DNA from 3 places in the Arthrobacter sp. sptzw42 genome. Region 3 is predicted to be linked to each of the others. Evidence: riboswitches for the same ligand, from Rfam matches in the RefSeq annotation. Region 3 holds a riboswitch; each other region holds the start of a gene.
The links. Region 3 has a riboswitch for thiamine pyrophosphate ahead of AC5RT4_RS08375 (FAD-dependent oxidoreductase). Riboswitches for the same ligand answer to the same signal wherever they lie in the genome.
Positions count from the first base shown of each region.

Region 1 (5,408 bases), on a different contig from region 3:
ACGTGCTGCCTTCCATGGAAGCCGCCTTCGTGGACATCGGGCGCGGCCGGAACGCCGTCCTTTACGCCGGTGAGGTGAACTGGGAAGCCGTCAACCTCGAGGGCAAGCAGCGCCGTATCGAAAATGCGCTCAAGTCCGGTGATACCGTGCTGGTCCAGGTGACCAAGGACCCCGTGGGACACAAGGGCGCACGCCTGACCAGTCAGATTTCACTCCCCGGCCGCTACCTGGTGTTCGTGCCCGGCGGTTCCATGACCGGCATCTCGCGCAAACTGCCCGACGTAGAACGCAACCGCCTCAAGCGCATCCTCAAGGACCGGCTCCCGGAGCAGGCGGGCGTCATTGTCCGCACCGCCGCCGAGGGAGCGTCCGAGGAAGAGCTGACACACGACATCAACCGCCTGCGCGCGCAGTGGGAAGGCATCGAAAGCCAGTCGAAGTCCACCAAGATCCTTGCTCCTGAGCTGCTGTACGGCGAACCGGACCTCACCATCAAGGTGGTCCGTGACGTCTTCAACGAAGACTTCTCCAAGCTGATCGTTTCGGGCGAGGAAGCCTGGGACACCATCGAGGCGTACGTCACCTATGTGGCGCCGGACCTGGTGGGACGCCTCGAAAAGTGGACCAAGGACCAGGACATCTTCGCTGCCTGGCGCATTGACGAGCAGATCCACAAGGCGCTGGAGCGGAAGGTCTTCCTCCCGTCCGGCGGTTCGCTGGTGATCGACCGCACCGAAGCCATGACCGTGGTGGACGTCAACACCGGCAAGTTCACCGGCAGCGGCGGCAACCTCGAAGAGACGGTGACCAAAAACAACCTCGAGGCTGCTGAGGAAGTGGTCCGCCAGCTCCGCCTCCGCGACATCGGCGGCATCATCGTCATCGACTTCATCGACATGGTCCTTGAATCCAACCGCGACCTCGTTCTGCGCCGCATGGTGGAATGCCTGGGACGCGACCGCACCAAGCACCAGGTTGCCGAAGTGACCTCCCTTGGCCTGGTGCAGATGACGCGAAAGCGGATGGGCACCGGACTCCTGGAAGTCTTCGGCGAGCAGTGCGAAGCGTGCGCCGGCCGCGGCGTCGTCACCCATGACGACCCCGTTGAGCACCGGCGGGCCAACATCGTGGCCGCCGAACACCACGTCCAGCGGACCGACAGCCGGCCGGAACCCCGCAGCGAAGGCCACCGCAATGACGCCCCGCGCATCGACAGCAGCCAGGCCGGCGTGCGTCCGGACCGGAAGCGGCGGCGGGGCCGTGGCGGCCAGCAGCCCGAGGTTGCCCCCGCGCCTGCCGTGCCCGTCCACACAGTCCAGCCCGACCCCTCTGACGCTGAGCGGCACGCGAAGGCGGAAGCCACCCGGCTGGCCCTTGCCAACATCGCCGCCGCCGCGCATGCAGCCCACTTGCACGACGACGAAGTGGCCGCAGCCAGGCAGGCTGCCGCGGACCATTCCGCGCCCGCCCCTGCCCCGGCTCCCGCAGTGGAAACAAACCGCGACGACGATGCGCGCCCGGCCGCCGTGCTGACCTTCGGCGGCGAGAAGGTGGTGCTGCCGTTCGTTGACCATGCTGAGGAGCAGCCGCAGAAGCCCGCACTGACCCTGGACCGGCTTGCCGAAGCGTTCGCCCACCTGGGCCAGCCGGCGCCCGCACAAGCGGAGCCTGAGCAGACCGAACCGGAGCAGAAACCGGCGGAGCGCGTGGAGCCGGTCCAGCCGGCCCGCGTGCCTGCTGCAGCCGCTGCCGGGGAACCGGCGAAGGACTACACGGACCACACGCTGGAGCAGTCCCGGCAACGGCGCCCGCGGCGCAACCGCAGTGCCAGCCGTGCCCAGGGAGCAGCCAACGAAACCTCCGTGCAGCATCACGAAAGCGTGGCGGCAGCCAGCACAGGGCATGCCCACGAGGCAAAGGCTCCGGCGCCGGCCGGTGACGGCGGTGCCGGCCTTGAAAAAGCGTCAACAAAGCCCGCAGAGGCGCCCATCATCCTGGGCGTAGGCGTACCGGCCTCGGAGCTCTAGCCGGAGCGCTCACGGGCACGTACCGGCGCGTTTCAACAAGTCCCCGTTCAGTGGACAAAACCCCAGGAATTTCCAGGGGATTTGTCCACTGGGCGGGGACTTTTGCGTGCAGGGCCCGCAGGGCGGGATGCGGAGCTGCGCGCCATCAGCGTGCGGCTTCGGGTCGCAATGTGTCACCTTCAGCCTGGGGCGGGCAAAAAAGCTAGGCTGGGGAACCGACACGGGGTGCCGCGCAGAGAGCCGGCTGAGATTCAGACCCGTTGAACCTGTCCGGTTAGCACCGGCGAAGGGATGTCCTTTGTCTACGACTCTTGTAATGCCCGCAGCCACCCCTGGACCCGCCACTGCGGCGCCGGCATTGCCGGGCCGGCAGGTACCCAGGGTCCTGTCCATCGCCGGCTCGGATCCTTCCGGCGGTGCCGGTATCCAGGCGGATTTGAAAAGCATCGCGGCCCTCGGGGGGTACGGGATGGCAGCCATCACTGCCCTCACAGCCCAGAACACGCACGGAGTAAGGTCCTTTCACGTGCCCCCTGCAGCATTCCTGGCAGAGCAACTCGACGCCATCAGCGACGACATCACCATCGACGCCGTGAAAATCGGAATGCTCGGCAACGCCGACGTCATTGGAGCGGTGGCGCAGTGGCTGCAGAAGGTGCGGCCCACCGTCGTGGTCCTGGACCCAGTGATGGTTGCCACCAGCGGCGACCGGCTCCTGCACGAGTCTGCCGAAACGGCCCTGCGCGAACTCCTGCCGCTGGCACACCTCATCACCCCCAACCTCGCGGAGCTCGCCATGCTTGTGGGCGGGCAGTTGCAGGACAGCTGGGCCGGCGCGCTGGACCAGGGCCGCGCCCTCGCAGCCGCCAGCGGCGCAACCGTACTGGTCAAGGGCGGCCACCTGAACGGCAACGAGTGCCCGGACGCGCTGGTCAACACCCTGGGCCTGCTGTCCCATGAAGTGGTGGAGGTGCCAGGGGAGCGGGTTGCAACGCGGAACAGCCACGGCACGGGCTGTTCGTTGTCCTCTGCAATGGCCACCGCCCAGGCGCGGCTGGGGGACTGGGAAGCGTCACTCCGGGAAGCCAAGCCGTGGCTGGCCGGCGCGCTCAAGGCCTCGGGAACCCTGGAGGTGGGGACAGGCAACGGGCCGGTGCATCATTTCCACCACCTGCAGCCGGTGCCGGCGGAAGGCAGCTTCGCGGCGCAGCTGCGGGGTGAGGCGCAGCCGGACCTGGAGGATATCTATGCCCTCGGCTTCATCCGGGACCTGGCCACGGGCAGCCTTCAGGAGCACCAGTTTGAGTACTACCTCGCGCAGGACGCCCTCTACCTCAACGGCTATTCACGAGTTCTGGCAAGGGCGAGTTCGCTTGCGCCCACCGAGGCGGAGCAACTGTTTTGGGCTGCTTCGGCCGGGCAGTGCCTGGAGGTCGAGTCGGAGCTTCACCGCTCCTGGCTGGGCGCGCGCTCGGTCCTGCCCCGGCTCGGCCCCGTCACCAAGTCCTACGTTGACCACCTGACGGCGGCCTCGGCGTCGGGCAGTTATGCGGTCCTCGCGGCGGCAGTCCTGCCCTGCTTCTGGCTGTACGCCGAGGTAGGCGCCACGCTCCACGCCCAGTTTGTTGCCGCCGGTGAACCTTCCGCGCACCCTTACGCGGAGTGGCTGCGCACCTATGCCGACGAAGACTTCGCCGCCGCCACCCGCAGGGCCGTTGCCATAGTGGATGAAGCGGGACGCAGGGCCTCCGCTGCCGAGCGGGCCGCCATGATCACGGCATTCAAACAGTCCTGCCGCCTGGAAGTGGACTTCTTCGACGCGCCGCGCCTCCATGCCTGACACCGTGGCTGCGGCCTTGCCGGTAGTATGGTGGGGCACGGTCCCGAGGCCGGGATTCAGCAGTGGTACTTATCACAGCCAGCCCGCCGGAACCAGCCTCATTTGCGGCCGAAGCCAAAATTAGCGTATTCTGGATCTTCGGTGCTTACGCCAACACTTGGGTTATGACCCCACGGCGTTGAGGCACAGCGAGAAACCAGGCTTTTATTGGCCGGTTCCGCACGCAAATTTTGTAATAAACGTCGAGAGAAGTGAGTTCCCAAGTGGTGTACGCGATTGTCCGCGCAGGCGGCCGCCAAGAGAAGGTTTCCGTTGGAGACTTCGTTACCCTTAACCGCGTCGCCGGTGGAGCTGGCAGCACTATCCAGCTGCCCGCACTGCTCCTGGTTGATGGTGACAAGGTCACCACCGCCGCTGCTGACCTGGCCAAGGTAACTGTTACGGCTGAGATCCTGAACGACCTCCGTGGTCCGAAGATTGTGATCCAGAAGTTCAAGAACAAGACCGGTTACAAGAAGCGCCAGGGTCACCGCCAGGAACTGACCAAGGTCAAGATCACTGGTATCCAGTAACCTTCGTTACTGTTCAGGTTTTTCAGCAGATCCCCAGAATTTAGAGGCAGGCATTTCAAATGGCACATAAAAAGGGCGCGAGCTCCACTCGGAACGGTCGTGATTCCAACGCTCAGTACCTCGGCGTTAAGCGCTTCGGCGGCCAGGTCGTCTCCGCAGGCGAGATCATCGTCCGCCAGCGTGGCACCCACTTCCACCCGGGCGCCGGCGTTGGCCGTGGCGGCGACGACACCCTGTTCGCACTGACCCCGGGAGCCGTTGAATTCGGCACCCGCCGCGGTCGTCGCGTCGTCAACATCGTTGCTGCTGCAGCTGCAGAGTAACAAACAGTTCTGAAGCGGTGGAGCGGGCCAGTTGGTCCGCTCCACTGTTCTTTTAACCGCATTACAATCGTCTTGGCGCCCCGCGGCGTCCAGGAAACAGCATTGAGGAGAACCACGTGGCCAGCTTTGTAGACCGGGTAGTACTGCACGTATCCGGCGGTGCCGGCGGTCACGGATGCGTCTCCGTCCACCGCGAAAAGTTCAAGCCGCTTGGCGGTCCCGACGGCGGCAACGGCGGCAATGGCGGCGACGTGATCCTTCGCGTTGACCACCAGACCACTACCCTCCTTGACTACCACCACGCACCCCACCGCCACGCCACCAACGGTGGCCCGGGCATGGGTGACTGGCGTGGCGGCAAGAACGGCGAAACCCTGATACTCCCCGTCCCTGACGGCACCGTGGTCAAATCCAAGGACGGCACGGTCCTCGCGGACCTCGTTGGTGAAGGCGCCGAATACGTAGCCGCAGCAGGGGGCATCGGCGGCCTCGGCAACGCCGCGCTCTCATCACAGAAGCGCAAAGCTCCCGGGTTCGCCCTGCTCGGTATCGAGGGCGAGTCCAGCGACATCGTCCTGGAGCTTAAGTCGATCGCCGATATCGCCCTGGTGGGCTTCCCGTCCGCCGGCAAGTCCAGCCTCATCGC
Region 1 is NZ_JBNHEX010000002.1:373,744-379,151, reverse strand. It holds gene AC5RT4_RS03885 (Rne/Rng family ribonuclease) at 1-2,027, shown strand, start outside; TPP riboswitch at 2,239-2,336, shown strand; gene thiD (bifunctional hydroxymethylpyrimidine kinase/phosphomethylpyrimidine kinase) at 2,344-3,867, shown strand; gene rplU (50S ribosomal protein L21) at 4,131-4,439, shown strand; gene rpmA (50S ribosomal protein L27) at 4,499-4,762, shown strand; gene obgE (GTPase ObgE) at 4,879-5,408, shown strand, end outside.
Region 1: linked by a shared signal. The riboswitch ahead of thiD (bifunctional hydroxymethylpyrimidine kinase/phosphomethylpyrimidine kinase) and the one ahead of AC5RT4_RS08375 (FAD-dependent oxidoreductase) in region 3 are both predicted to bind thiamine pyrophosphate.

Region 2 (5,408 bases), on a different contig from region 3:
GCCAGGCCGAAGAGGACGTCGGCCACGGCGTCGCTGGTCATTTCCGCGGCAGGGGGGAGGTCCAGCTCCCCGGCTGCCGACTGGGCGGCTGCCCGGAGCGCCTCTTCGAAAGGCCTTTCGAGCAGGCGGCGGACCTGGATGAGGCCCGGCTCCCACTCCCATTCATCACTGACACCTTCAAGGCCGGAGTAGTGCAGCTCGTAGAGGGAGAAAAGTGCCAGCTGGACGTCGTCGTCGCCGATGATGTCGGTGGCCGTGCCCAGCTGTGTCACCACCAGCCGGCGCAGTTCCTCAACGGCGGGGGAGCTGTCACCGGCCCCGGCTGTTGTTGCCAGGACCCGGAACAGGGCGGTGCTGATGGGACCTCGGGGTTCAGGAATCTTCATGATTGCTCCTTCGGGCGGCAGCGGTGCTGCCGGGTGCTTGGCCGTCGACGGTGGCGGTTTCGGTCAGGGCTGGTCGTTCAGGTTGCTTCCGCGGCTGCGCCGCGGAGTGGTCCGGGGGGCCAGCAGGATGGCGAGAATGATCATGGTCAAACCCAGGGCCAGGTGGAGCCAGTTGTCGGCGCCGTTGAGTGGGACAAAGTTGGCGGGAGTTTCGTCCCCCACCAGGAAGCCGTAAAGCCAGAGAACCAGGTACACGACGCCCCCGTAGATCAGGAAGCTTCGTGCCTTCTGGTGGGTCCGGGCCAGCAGCAGTCCGGCCGCCCCGAAGGCAAGGTGCACGATATTGTGAAGGACCGACACCTGGAAGAGGTTCAACAGCAGGGCTCCGGAGCCGTGTCCGGCCATGCCCAGGGAGTCGTAGTTGATGGTGATCCCGGGGACAAACCCCAGGACACCCACCAGCAGGAAGAGGGCGCCGGTTACGAAGGCAGCCTTCTGCAGGCCCGTCCTCGCGCCGGTGGCCCGGGTGCTGACTGTCATGACCTGTCTCCTCAAAAGCCTGGAGACAACATAGTAAGCATGGTTACTAATAAAAGCTAAGTGCGCCTGCCGGTGCTGCTGCCCGCGGGCCACTGCCGGCAGCGTCCGCGCAGCCGGCGGGCTCACCCTTCCGGGACGATCCACACGTAGGGGTTTGGCTGGTGCCCGCCGCGGCGGCCGTGCTCGTACCCCTGCTGCCAGGCCTTTCCGACGGCGGATACCAGTTCAGCCAGCAAAGGATAGTAGGGGTGGTCGGGGCCGATGTAAATCATTTCTTCCTCGGCCTTGTCCACCGCTGCCCGCACCTGGTTTTCGGCTGTATTACCGAGCATGGCGCCCCTCCTGTTTGGAACTTCCGCCACCCGTCTCGAATGTACTCCCGGCATCCAAGGGGAGTCCATCGCCCTGGTCTGGAACCCGCGTCAGTCCGTTCGCATGGAGCTGAGGACCTCTCGCAGTGCCTGTACCACCAGGTCATGGTCCTGCACCTGGGGAAGCCCTGAAACAGTGACCGTAGCCACCGCGCCCACTCCGGCGACATATACCGGGAAGGAGCCGCCATGTGCCGCATACCGGCGCTGATCAAACCAGCCCTGGTCTTCGATCCGTCCGCCGCGGGTCCGGGCACGCAGCCCCACCAGCAGGGAGGGCACCTCGTACCGGGCCGCCGTTCTCTGTTTGGCGCGGATCCAGTGCTCGTTGTCCGGGGTGGCCCCCGCCAGGGCGACATGGAACAGGACCTGCTCACCCTTGGTGATGTCTATCGCGATGGGGAACTGGCCCTCCTTCCCCAACTCCACAAGCAGCAGCCCCAGGTTCAGTGCGTCGTCCATGGAAAAGCCTGGAAACTGGAGCTCCCGGATTTCGCCCTCTATCCGGGCGATAAGGGCCTGCAGCGATCCCTCCGGCTGGACGGCATCCGAATCCGGATCGAACTCAGTCACATGCGGTGAATTGGCGGTCATGGCCCACAATCTACCCTTCCTCCGGTGTAAACTGGACCCCGCCCACAAGGGCAATTATTTACTCACAGAATCATTCAACGACAGGGGAGCGCCGCCGTCGGGCATCACTGGCCAAGCCAGGAGCCGCAGGTGGGCGCTGAGAGTGCGGACAGCCGCAGACCCTCGAACCTGATCCGGTTAGTACCGGCGCAAGGGAGTCGAGTTCTCGAAGCTCCGCAGTGGTTTGCCGCTGCGGTTCTTTCCCCTCCTGTTCCTCAGGAGGATCGCATGGCAACTACAGCAATCAAGAAGACCACCAGCAGGTCCTGGCGCGTTGTGGACATCGTGGTGGCGGCGTTGATCGCCATCGCAGGCGGCGTCATTTTCTGGGCGTGGTCCCAGGGTGCCGCAGCAGTGTCTGCGCCGATGAACGCCCTTTACCCGCCGCTTACCGGACTGATTGCCGGCGGCTGGATGATCCCGGCGGTGCTGGGCATGCTGATCATCCGCAAACCGGGCGCCGCCCTGTTCTGCGAAACCGTGGCAGCCACCGGTGAACTGCTGATGGGTTCGCAGTACGGTGCCTCGGTGCTGTTCTCCGGCTTCGTCCAGGGCCTGGGTGCGGAAATCATTTTCGCGATTTTCGTGTACCGGAAGTTCAACCTGCCGGTGTCCCTCCTCGCCGGTGCTGCTGCCGGGCTGTTCTGCGGCCTCAATGACTCCTTTGCTCCCTGGGGCTGGAACATTGCCTACTCGGGCGGCGACAAGCTTGCGTACATTATCTTCACCGCGATCTCCGGTGCCGTCATCGCCGGGGCGCTGTCATGGATCGCCACCCGCGGCCTGGCCAGGACCGGTGTCCTGAGCTCCTTTGCCTCGCGGAAGGCAGCCACGGAGCCGGTTTTCTCCTGATGACAGCGCCTTCCGTCCACGGCGCGTCCGTGGCGGCGCGCCCGGCTGCCGTCACCGCGCGCGGCTGGGGCTGGCGGCATGCCGGGCGTTCCAGGCCTGCTGTCCGTGCCCTTGACCTGGACATCCGCCCAGGGGAGCGCGTGCTCCTGCTTGGCCCGTCCGGAGCCGGCAAGTCCACGCTCCTCCATGCGTTGGCGGGGGTGCTGGGGGATGCGAACGACGACGGCGAGGCCGGCGACTCCGACGAGTCGGGTTCGCTGCTGGTCGACGGCGCCTCCCCCCGCGATCAGCGCGGCCGTGCCGGGTTGATGCAGCAGGACCCGGAGACACAGGTGGTCCTGTCACGGGTGGGGGACGACGTGGCCTTCGGTGCCGAGAACCTTGCTGTGCCCCGGGACCGTATCTGGACCCGGGTGCACGAGGCTTTGGACGACGTCGGGCTGTCCCACCTGCCGCTGGACCATCCAACGTCTGCACTGTCAGGCGGCCAGAAACAGCGGCTGGCCCTGGCCGGCATCCTTGCGATGCGGCCGGGGCTGCTTCTCCTCGACGAGCCGACAGCCAACCTGGATCCCGCCGGGGTGGTGGAGGTGCGCGACGCCGTCGGGCGCTGCCTCGACAAAACCGGGGCAACCCTGGTGGTGGTGGAGCACCGCGTCTCCGTCTGGAAGGACCTGGTGGACCGCATTGTGGTGCTGCAGCCCGGTTCTTCGACCGACCCGGGGGTGCTCCTGGACGGGCCTCCGGACCAGGTTCTCGGCGAAGCCCGGAGCATGCTCATTGCGGCCGGGGTCTGGGTGCCCGGGTATGTTCCGGCCACCCGCCCACGCACGGCGGATCCGGCTCCCGGCTCCGGGGACCTGCTGCTTGCCGCCGAAAACCTGGCCGTATCCCGTGAACGTGCCCGCCGCAAGGGCTTGCGCAAACTGCCGCCAGTACCGGTCCGGCAAGGCATCTCGGCGCAGGTCCGGGCAGGGCGGGCGCTGGCCATCACCGGACCCAACGGCGCAGGAAAGTCCACCCTTGCGCTGACCCTCGCCGGGCTGCTGGAGCCCGTTGCCGGGAAAGTTTCGGCCACCCTGGCGCTTAGCCGTGGGGCGGGAATCGACCCGTACAAGTGGAAGGCGGAGCAGCTGATTGAACGCATGGGCACCGTTTTCCAGGAACCTGAGCACCAGTTCGTGACCGGGAACGTGCTGGACGAACTGCGCTTTGGTCCGCGCCACCTCGGGCACGGGGAAGAGCGGGTGGATGAGCTGCTGGAGCGGCTTCGGCTCACCGAACTGGTTGATGCGAACCCCTACACACTTTCGGGCGGCGAGAAGCGTCGGCTTTCCGTAGCAACGGTCCTGGCCGCGCATCCGCAGGTCCTGATCCTGGACGAACCCACCTTCGGGCAGGACGCCAACACGTGGGCTGAGCTGGCATCGTTCCTCTCTGAACTCCTGGACGCCGGCACAGCCGTGGTATCCGTGACCCACGATGCTGAGTTCACGGCGGCGCTGGGTGGAACGGAACTGCGCCTGGCAGCAGAGCCGGTAGTGCGACGATGAGGCAGGAGCTGAACCTGCGCGGCAACAGTGCGCTGCTGACCCGGGCCAACCCGCTGAGCAAGTTCGCGGCCGTCTTCCTGATCACCGCCGTCCTTGCACTGTCCATTGACTGGGTTTCCGCTTCCGTGGCGCTGGCGTTCGAGTTCCTGCTGTTCCCATTGGCGGGCCTCACCCTGACGCTGCTGTGGCAGCGGGGGTGGCCGCTGATCCTTGCCGCAGCCGTAGGCGGCTGGAGTACCTCCATCCTGGCGGTGGACAGCGGAAAAACGCTGATCGACGTCGGCATCTGGACCATGAGCGAGGGGTCGCTGGAGCTGGGGGTCGGGTTTATGCTGCGTGGCCTGGCAATCGCGCTCCCGGCGGTGCTGTTGATGAGCTGCACTGACCCCACGGACCTGGCGGATGCGCTGGCGCAAAAAGCACGCCTCCCGCACCGGTTCGTGCTGGGGACTTTGGCTGCCATGCGCCTGGTGGGGCTGATGGCGGAGGAATGGCAGACCATCGGCATGGCCCGGCGGGCCCGGGGCGTAGGTTCCCGCGGCAGTGCCCTGCAGCGGGTAAAGGCCACGATGGGGCAGAGCTTCGGTCTCCTGGTTCAGGCCATCCGCCGTGCCTCAAGGCTGGCCGTGACCATGGAGGCGCGTGGTTTCGGTGGTGGGCGGCGGACGTGGGCGCGGGAATCCACCTACAGCGGGCTGGACCTGTGCGTGCTCGGTGGAGGCGTGCTAATGGCCGGCGCGGCCTTTGCTGCGGCCGTCTGGGCGGGCACGTGGAACATGGTGTGGCTGGGGAGCTGAGTGGTTTGCCCTGCTGTCCTACACATCAAACGTTCGGGCCGCCTGCAGGAGGCTGACTGCAGGGCGCAAGGTCAGACGCAGGAGTGGTTGTAGTCGAATTTACGCGACACGAACTGGGTGATGACCACGTGGCCGCCGGCGGTCAACGGCGGATCTGAGCAATTGGCTTTGGCGCCGGTCAGCGTCCGCGCACCGGCCAGCCAGCTGGGCAGGTAGTAGAGGCTGCTCGAGCTGCTGACGGTCCCCACAATCCGGCCCCATTGGAGGCCGGTGGAA
Region 2 is NZ_JBNHEX010000003.1:34,587-39,994, forward strand. It holds gene AC5RT4_RS04205 (iron-containing redox enzyme family protein) at 1-386, opposite strand, end outside; gene AC5RT4_RS04210 (DUF4383 domain-containing protein) at 450-926, opposite strand; gene AC5RT4_RS04215 (hypothetical protein) at 1,049-1,258, opposite strand; gene AC5RT4_RS04220 (heme-degrading domain-containing protein) at 1,349-1,891, opposite strand; TPP riboswitch at 1,964-2,104, shown strand; gene AC5RT4_RS04225 (ECF transporter S component) at 2,159-2,782, shown strand; gene AC5RT4_RS04230 (ABC transporter ATP-binding protein) at 2,782-4,335, shown strand; gene AC5RT4_RS04235 (energy-coupling factor transporter transmembrane component T family protein) at 4,332-5,132, shown strand; gene AC5RT4_RS04240 (glycoside hydrolase family 25 domain-containing protein) at 5,204-5,408, opposite strand, start outside.
Region 2: linked by a shared signal. The riboswitch ahead of AC5RT4_RS04225 (ECF transporter S component) and the one ahead of AC5RT4_RS08375 (FAD-dependent oxidoreductase) in region 3 are both predicted to bind thiamine pyrophosphate.

Region 3 (5,408 bases):
GTGGACGGGTAGCCGGAGCGGGAGAAACGGCCAGGGTTGAAGGCCGCCCACCGCGGGTCAGGCCCGCCGTCCAGGAGGTCCCGGCAGACGGCGGCAGCCGCCGGAGCCAGCAGGATTCCGTGGCGGAAGAAGCCGGTGGCAATGATGAGCCCGGCGACATAACGGGCGTCCCGGCCGGCCGGCCCGGACGCCGCGGGTACCCGCCCGAGCAGCGGTGCGTTGTCCGGCGTTCCGGGGCGGGCCCGGGCGGTGGCTTCCAGCAGTTCAAGTTCGGCGACGGCGGGGACCAGCACCAGCGCGTCCCGGAGCAGCTGGTATACGCCGCCGGCGGAAACGGCATCAGCGGCCGAGGGGGCATCCTCGCGCTGGGTTGCCCCGACCACCACTGTGCCGTCCCGGCGCGGGACGATGTAGACCGGGACGCCGTGCACCAGCCCGCGGACGGTGGACGTGACCAGGGGTTGCACATGCTTGGGAACGGCAAGGCGCAGGATGTCCCCGTAGACGGGCCGCAGCGGCAGATGCAGATTGCCGGGCAGTGCTTCCAGCGCTGCCGCGTGCAGCCCGTTCGCCACCACCGTTTCGGCGGCCAACACGGCACCCCCGCCTGCCAGGCGTACCCCGGCGACCCTTCCGTTCTGCCACAGCAGCCCGGCCGCGCGGGCAGGGACTGCATAACCGTCGACGGCGCCGGCTGCTGCGGTGCCGTGCCCTGCGACGCGGCCCCTGCTCCCGCCTCCGTTACCCGCACGCCCGCCGGCCAGGGCGGCCTGCAGGCAGGCCACCAGCAGCCGCGGATCCACCTGGTGGTCCGCCGGGGTGTCCAGTGCACAGGAAATCCCGGGACTGAGCAGCGGCTCCCGCTGCCGCGCTGCCCGGACGGTGAGCGGTTCAACGGAGAGGCCGTTCGCCTGCTGGACTGTGCGCAGGTCCATCAGGGCGCGGCGGTCCCCGGCGTCGGCTCCCACGGCGAGGGTCGGCGTCGTAATGTATCCCGGATCTGTCCCTGAAGCTGCAGCGAGGCCGGCGGCGAAAGCCGGCCAGCGTACGGAGGCCTCCAGCATGAATTCCAGGAGGTCCTCCTCCTGGTAGTGCAGCTCGCTCACCGGAGCCAGCATTCCTGCGGCAGCCCAGCTCGCCCCCGACCCCGGCGCGTCGTCGATGACCACCACTGCGCGGCCGGAGCGCTGCGCCTCCCACGCGATGCTGTGGCCGATGACTCCGCCGCCGATGACGGCGACGTCGGCGTGGACGATGTTGTCCGCCCGCCCGGACGGCGCGTCCGGGCGGGCGCCTGAAGGTGCGCCCATGTGTCTCCTTCCCTACGCCGGCATTAACCGGATCAGGTCAAGCGGTCGGCTCTGACGCCCTCTCAGCCCGGCGCTTTGTGACAGCTGCCGCGGGCTCCCGCAGTACGAGGCCAGTGTAGAGGAACTAGGCTTTCCTCCATGAATGTGTCCCACACCCCTGCCGCCGGCACTGACGTCCTTGGCAGCGCGAAGATCAGCAACGGCCTTCACGCTGCCCGCCTTTATCTCTGCACCGATGCGCGCACGGACCGCGGGGATTTCGGGGATTTCGTTGATGCCGCTTTTTCCGGTGGCGTGGACATCATCCAGCTCAGGGACAAGAACATCGAGGCATCCGAGGAGCTCGAACTGCTGGCCGTCCTCAAGGAAGCGGCAGAGCGGCACGGCCGGCTTTGGGCCGTCAATGACAGGGCGGATATCGCCGTATTGTCCGGTGCCCCGGTGTTCCATATCGGCCAAAAGGACCTGCCCCTCGAGGCTGCGCGGACCCTGCTCAACGGCAATGCCGCCATTGGCCTCTCCAGCCACAGCCCGGCGCAGGTGGACGCCGCCCTGGCTGCAGCCTCGGCTCCGGCGGGCTTGGGTTACTTCTGTGTAGGCCCGGTTTGGGCCACCCCCACCAAACCGGGACGGGCCGCGGTAGGGCTCGACCTGGTGAAGTACGCCGCAGAAGCTGCGCGGACGGCCGGCCTGGAAGGGCAGTCCGACGACGGCCTCCCCTGGTTCGCGATTGGGGGCATTGACCATGGCAACGTGGAGCAGGTGGTGGCTGCAGGCGCGCGCAGGATCGTGGTGGTCCGCGCCATTACGGAAGCTTCCGATCCGGCAGCGGCCGCCGCTGCGCTGCTCGCGGCGCTGGACGCCCGGAAGCCCTGACTTCGGGCGCCAGAGCGGCGGCGTCCGCGGCGGGATCAGCCAAGTGCGGCGATCCGGGCACGGCGCCTGCATTATGGCCGGAATTCGGACTAGGCTGATTTTCGTGTCACACCATCGGCTGGCTCCCAACGTCCACGAGCACAACAACGCGCTCGAGGCGGCCCTGAGCGCCCTGCGGACCGAGCTGGAGTTGCCGGGCGCCTACCCGGAGGACGCGGTGGCTGACGCAAAGGCGGCCGTCGAGTCCCTGCAGCTCCCCAGCCATGACCTCACCGGCATCGAATTCATCACCATCGATCCGGCGTCGTCGACGGACCTGGACCAGGCCCTGTTCATCGAGCCGGACGGCGACGGCTACCACGTGCTGTATGCCATTGCGGATGTGCCCGCCTTCGTGGCCCCCGGCGGGCCCCTGGACGCGGAAACGCGCCGGCGCGGCCAGACGTTCTATGCCCCCGACGGGCGGATCCCCTTGCATCCGGAGGTCATCAGCGAACAGGCCGGAAGCCTCCTCCCCGGCCAGGACTGCTCCGCGTTCGTCTGGGACTTCCGCCTGGACAGCGCCGCCGGGGTGCAGTCCGTAGCGGTAAAGCGGGCCCGGATGCGCAGCCGCGCGAAGCTCAGCTACAAGGGCGTGCAGGCCGAGCTCGACGCCGGCACCGCGGCCCCGGTGCTGCTGCTCCTTAGGGAGGTGGGGCTCAAGCGCGTGGAGCTGGAGCGGGCCCGCGGCGGCGCCAGCCTGAACATGCCGGAACAGGAGATCGTCCAGCTTCCCGACGGCGGCTACCGGATTGCCGCCGCTCCCCAGCTTCCGGTGGAGGACTGGAACGCACAGATATCCCTCATGACCGGAATGGCTGCGGCCCAGCTCATGCTGGCGGGGAAGGTGGGCATCCTGCGCACCATGCCATCCCCGGACGAGCGCTCCCTGAATCACTTCCGGCTGCAGACCGAGGCCTTGGGCAAGCCTTGGGACGGTGAAGTCAGCTACGGCGAATACCTGCGGAGCCTGGACCCGACGGAACCCCGCCAGCTGGCCATCATGCACTCCGCCGGCATGCTGTTCCGGGGCGCCGCCTACACGGCCTTTGACGGGTCCGTCCCGGAGGACGCGGTGCAATCGGCCATCGGCGCCGCCTATGCGCACACCACCGCCCCGCTGCGCCGGCTGGTGGACCGCTTTGTGCTGGTGATTTGCGAGGCTTTGAGCAGCGGCGGCGAAGTGCCGGGATGGGCGAGGGAGGCCCTTCCGTCCCTGCCCGAGATCATGGCCGGCTCCGACCAGCTGGCATCCCGGATGGAGCGCACGGCCCTGGATACCGTGGAGGCGGCCCTGCTGGTCAACCACGTGGGGCAGGAATTTGATGCCATTGTCATCTCCGGGTCCAAACCGCAAAAAGAGAACGGCAGGAACGGCAACGGCAACGGGAAGAACGGCAATGGCAACGGCGGTTCGGGGATCGTCCAGATCGCAGATCCGGCGGTGACTGCCCGCTGCGCCGGCGAACTGGAGTCCGGCACCAAGGTCCGGGTCCGCCTGGTCTCCTCCGATATCGCCACGCGGGAAGTCCATTTCGAGCTCGTCGAGTAGCGGCGGCACGGCCCGCAACTACGGCCCCTGGCGGCCAAAGCCGGGAATCGGGCTGTTGCGGCTAGACTGAAGAAGTAGAAATGGATGCCCGGTCGTTGATTTCCTTGATTTGAAACCAACAAGCCCGCCCCTACGCGATCTTGAGATACACCCGTTGGTCACCAGTGCCAGCAATTAGATAGCCCGCGATCGGCTTCCACTGGAATTGCGTGTGCGCCCGAGCGTGCTCCGGAACAGCCTTGCGGCCGGCCCGTTGAGCAGGCAGCGCCATTGCCCAAATGAATAAGGAAACTCCCCAGTGAGTGAATTGCATACCCACCAGCTTCTGACCGACGAGACCGGCACCGAAGTTATCGAGCCCGAAGAAACCATCATCTCGGACGAGTTGCCCCACGAGATCGAGGAAAAGTCCTTCGCGGACTATAACGTCCGCGCTGACATCGTTGAATCCCTGGCCGACGCGGGAATCACCCACCCGTTCCCCATCCAGGCCATGACCCTGCCGGTTGCCCTGTCCGGCCACGACATCATCGGCCAGGCCAAGACCGGTACCGGCAAGACCCTGGGTTTCGGCATCCCCGCCCTTCAGCGCGTGGTGGGCCAGGACGACCCCGGCTATGAGAAGCTGGCCGTTCCCGGCGCGCCCCAGGCCCTGGTGATCGTGCCTACCCGTGAACTCGCCGTGCAGGTGGCCAACGACCTGCAAACAGCGTCCCGGAAACGCAACGCCCGCATCGCCACCATCTATGGCGGCCGTGCCTACGAGCCCCAGGTGGAGGCCTTGACGAAGGGCGTGGAGATCGTGGTGGGCACACCCGGCCGCCTCATCGACCTCTACAAGCAGAAGCACCTGAGCCTGAAGAACGTCAAGATCGTCATCCTGGACGAAGCTGACGAGATGCTCGACCTCGGCTTCCTGCCCGACGTCGAAACGCTCATTGCCGGGACCCCCGCTGTCCGCCAGACCCTGCTCTTCTCCGCCACCATGCCCGGCCCGGTCATCGCCATGGCCCGCCGCTACATGACCCAGCCCACCCACATCCGCGCCGCAGATCCGGACGACGAGGGCCTGACCAAGCGCGATATCCGGCAGCTGATCTACCGTGCCCACAGCATGGACAAGACCGAAGTGGTGGCCCGCATCCTGCAGGCCCGCGGCCGCGGCCGCACCATTATCTTCACGAAGACTAAACGGACCGCGGCCAAGGTGGCGGAGGAACTCGTGGACCGCGGCTTTGCCGCCGCTGCCATCCACGGCGACCTGGGCCAGGGCGCCCGCGAACAGGCACTGCGTGCCTTCCGCAACAACAAGGTGGACGTCCTGGTGGCCACCGACGTCGCCGCCCGCGGCATCGACGTGGACGACGTCACCCACGTGATCAACTACCAGTGCGTGGAAGACGAAAAAATCTACCTGCACCGCGTCGGCCGCACCGGCCGCGCGGGCAACAAGGGCACCGCCGTGACCTTCGTCGACTGGGACGACATGCCGCGCTGGGGCCTCATCAACAAGGCCCTGGGCCTCAGCGTGCCCGAGCCCGTCGAAACCTACTCCTCCTCCCCGCACCTCTACGAAGACCTGGACATCCCCGAGGGCACCAAGGGCCGCCTGCCCCGTGACAAGCGCACCC
Region 3 is NZ_JBNHEX010000005.1:134,669-140,076, forward strand. It holds gene AC5RT4_RS08375 (FAD-dependent oxidoreductase) at 1-1,310, opposite strand, end outside; TPP riboswitch at 1,303-1,421, opposite strand; gene thiE (thiamine phosphate synthase) at 1,449-2,186, shown strand; gene AC5RT4_RS08385 (RNB domain-containing ribonuclease) at 2,290-3,777, shown strand; gene AC5RT4_RS08390 (DEAD/DEAH box helicase) at 4,076-5,408, shown strand, end outside.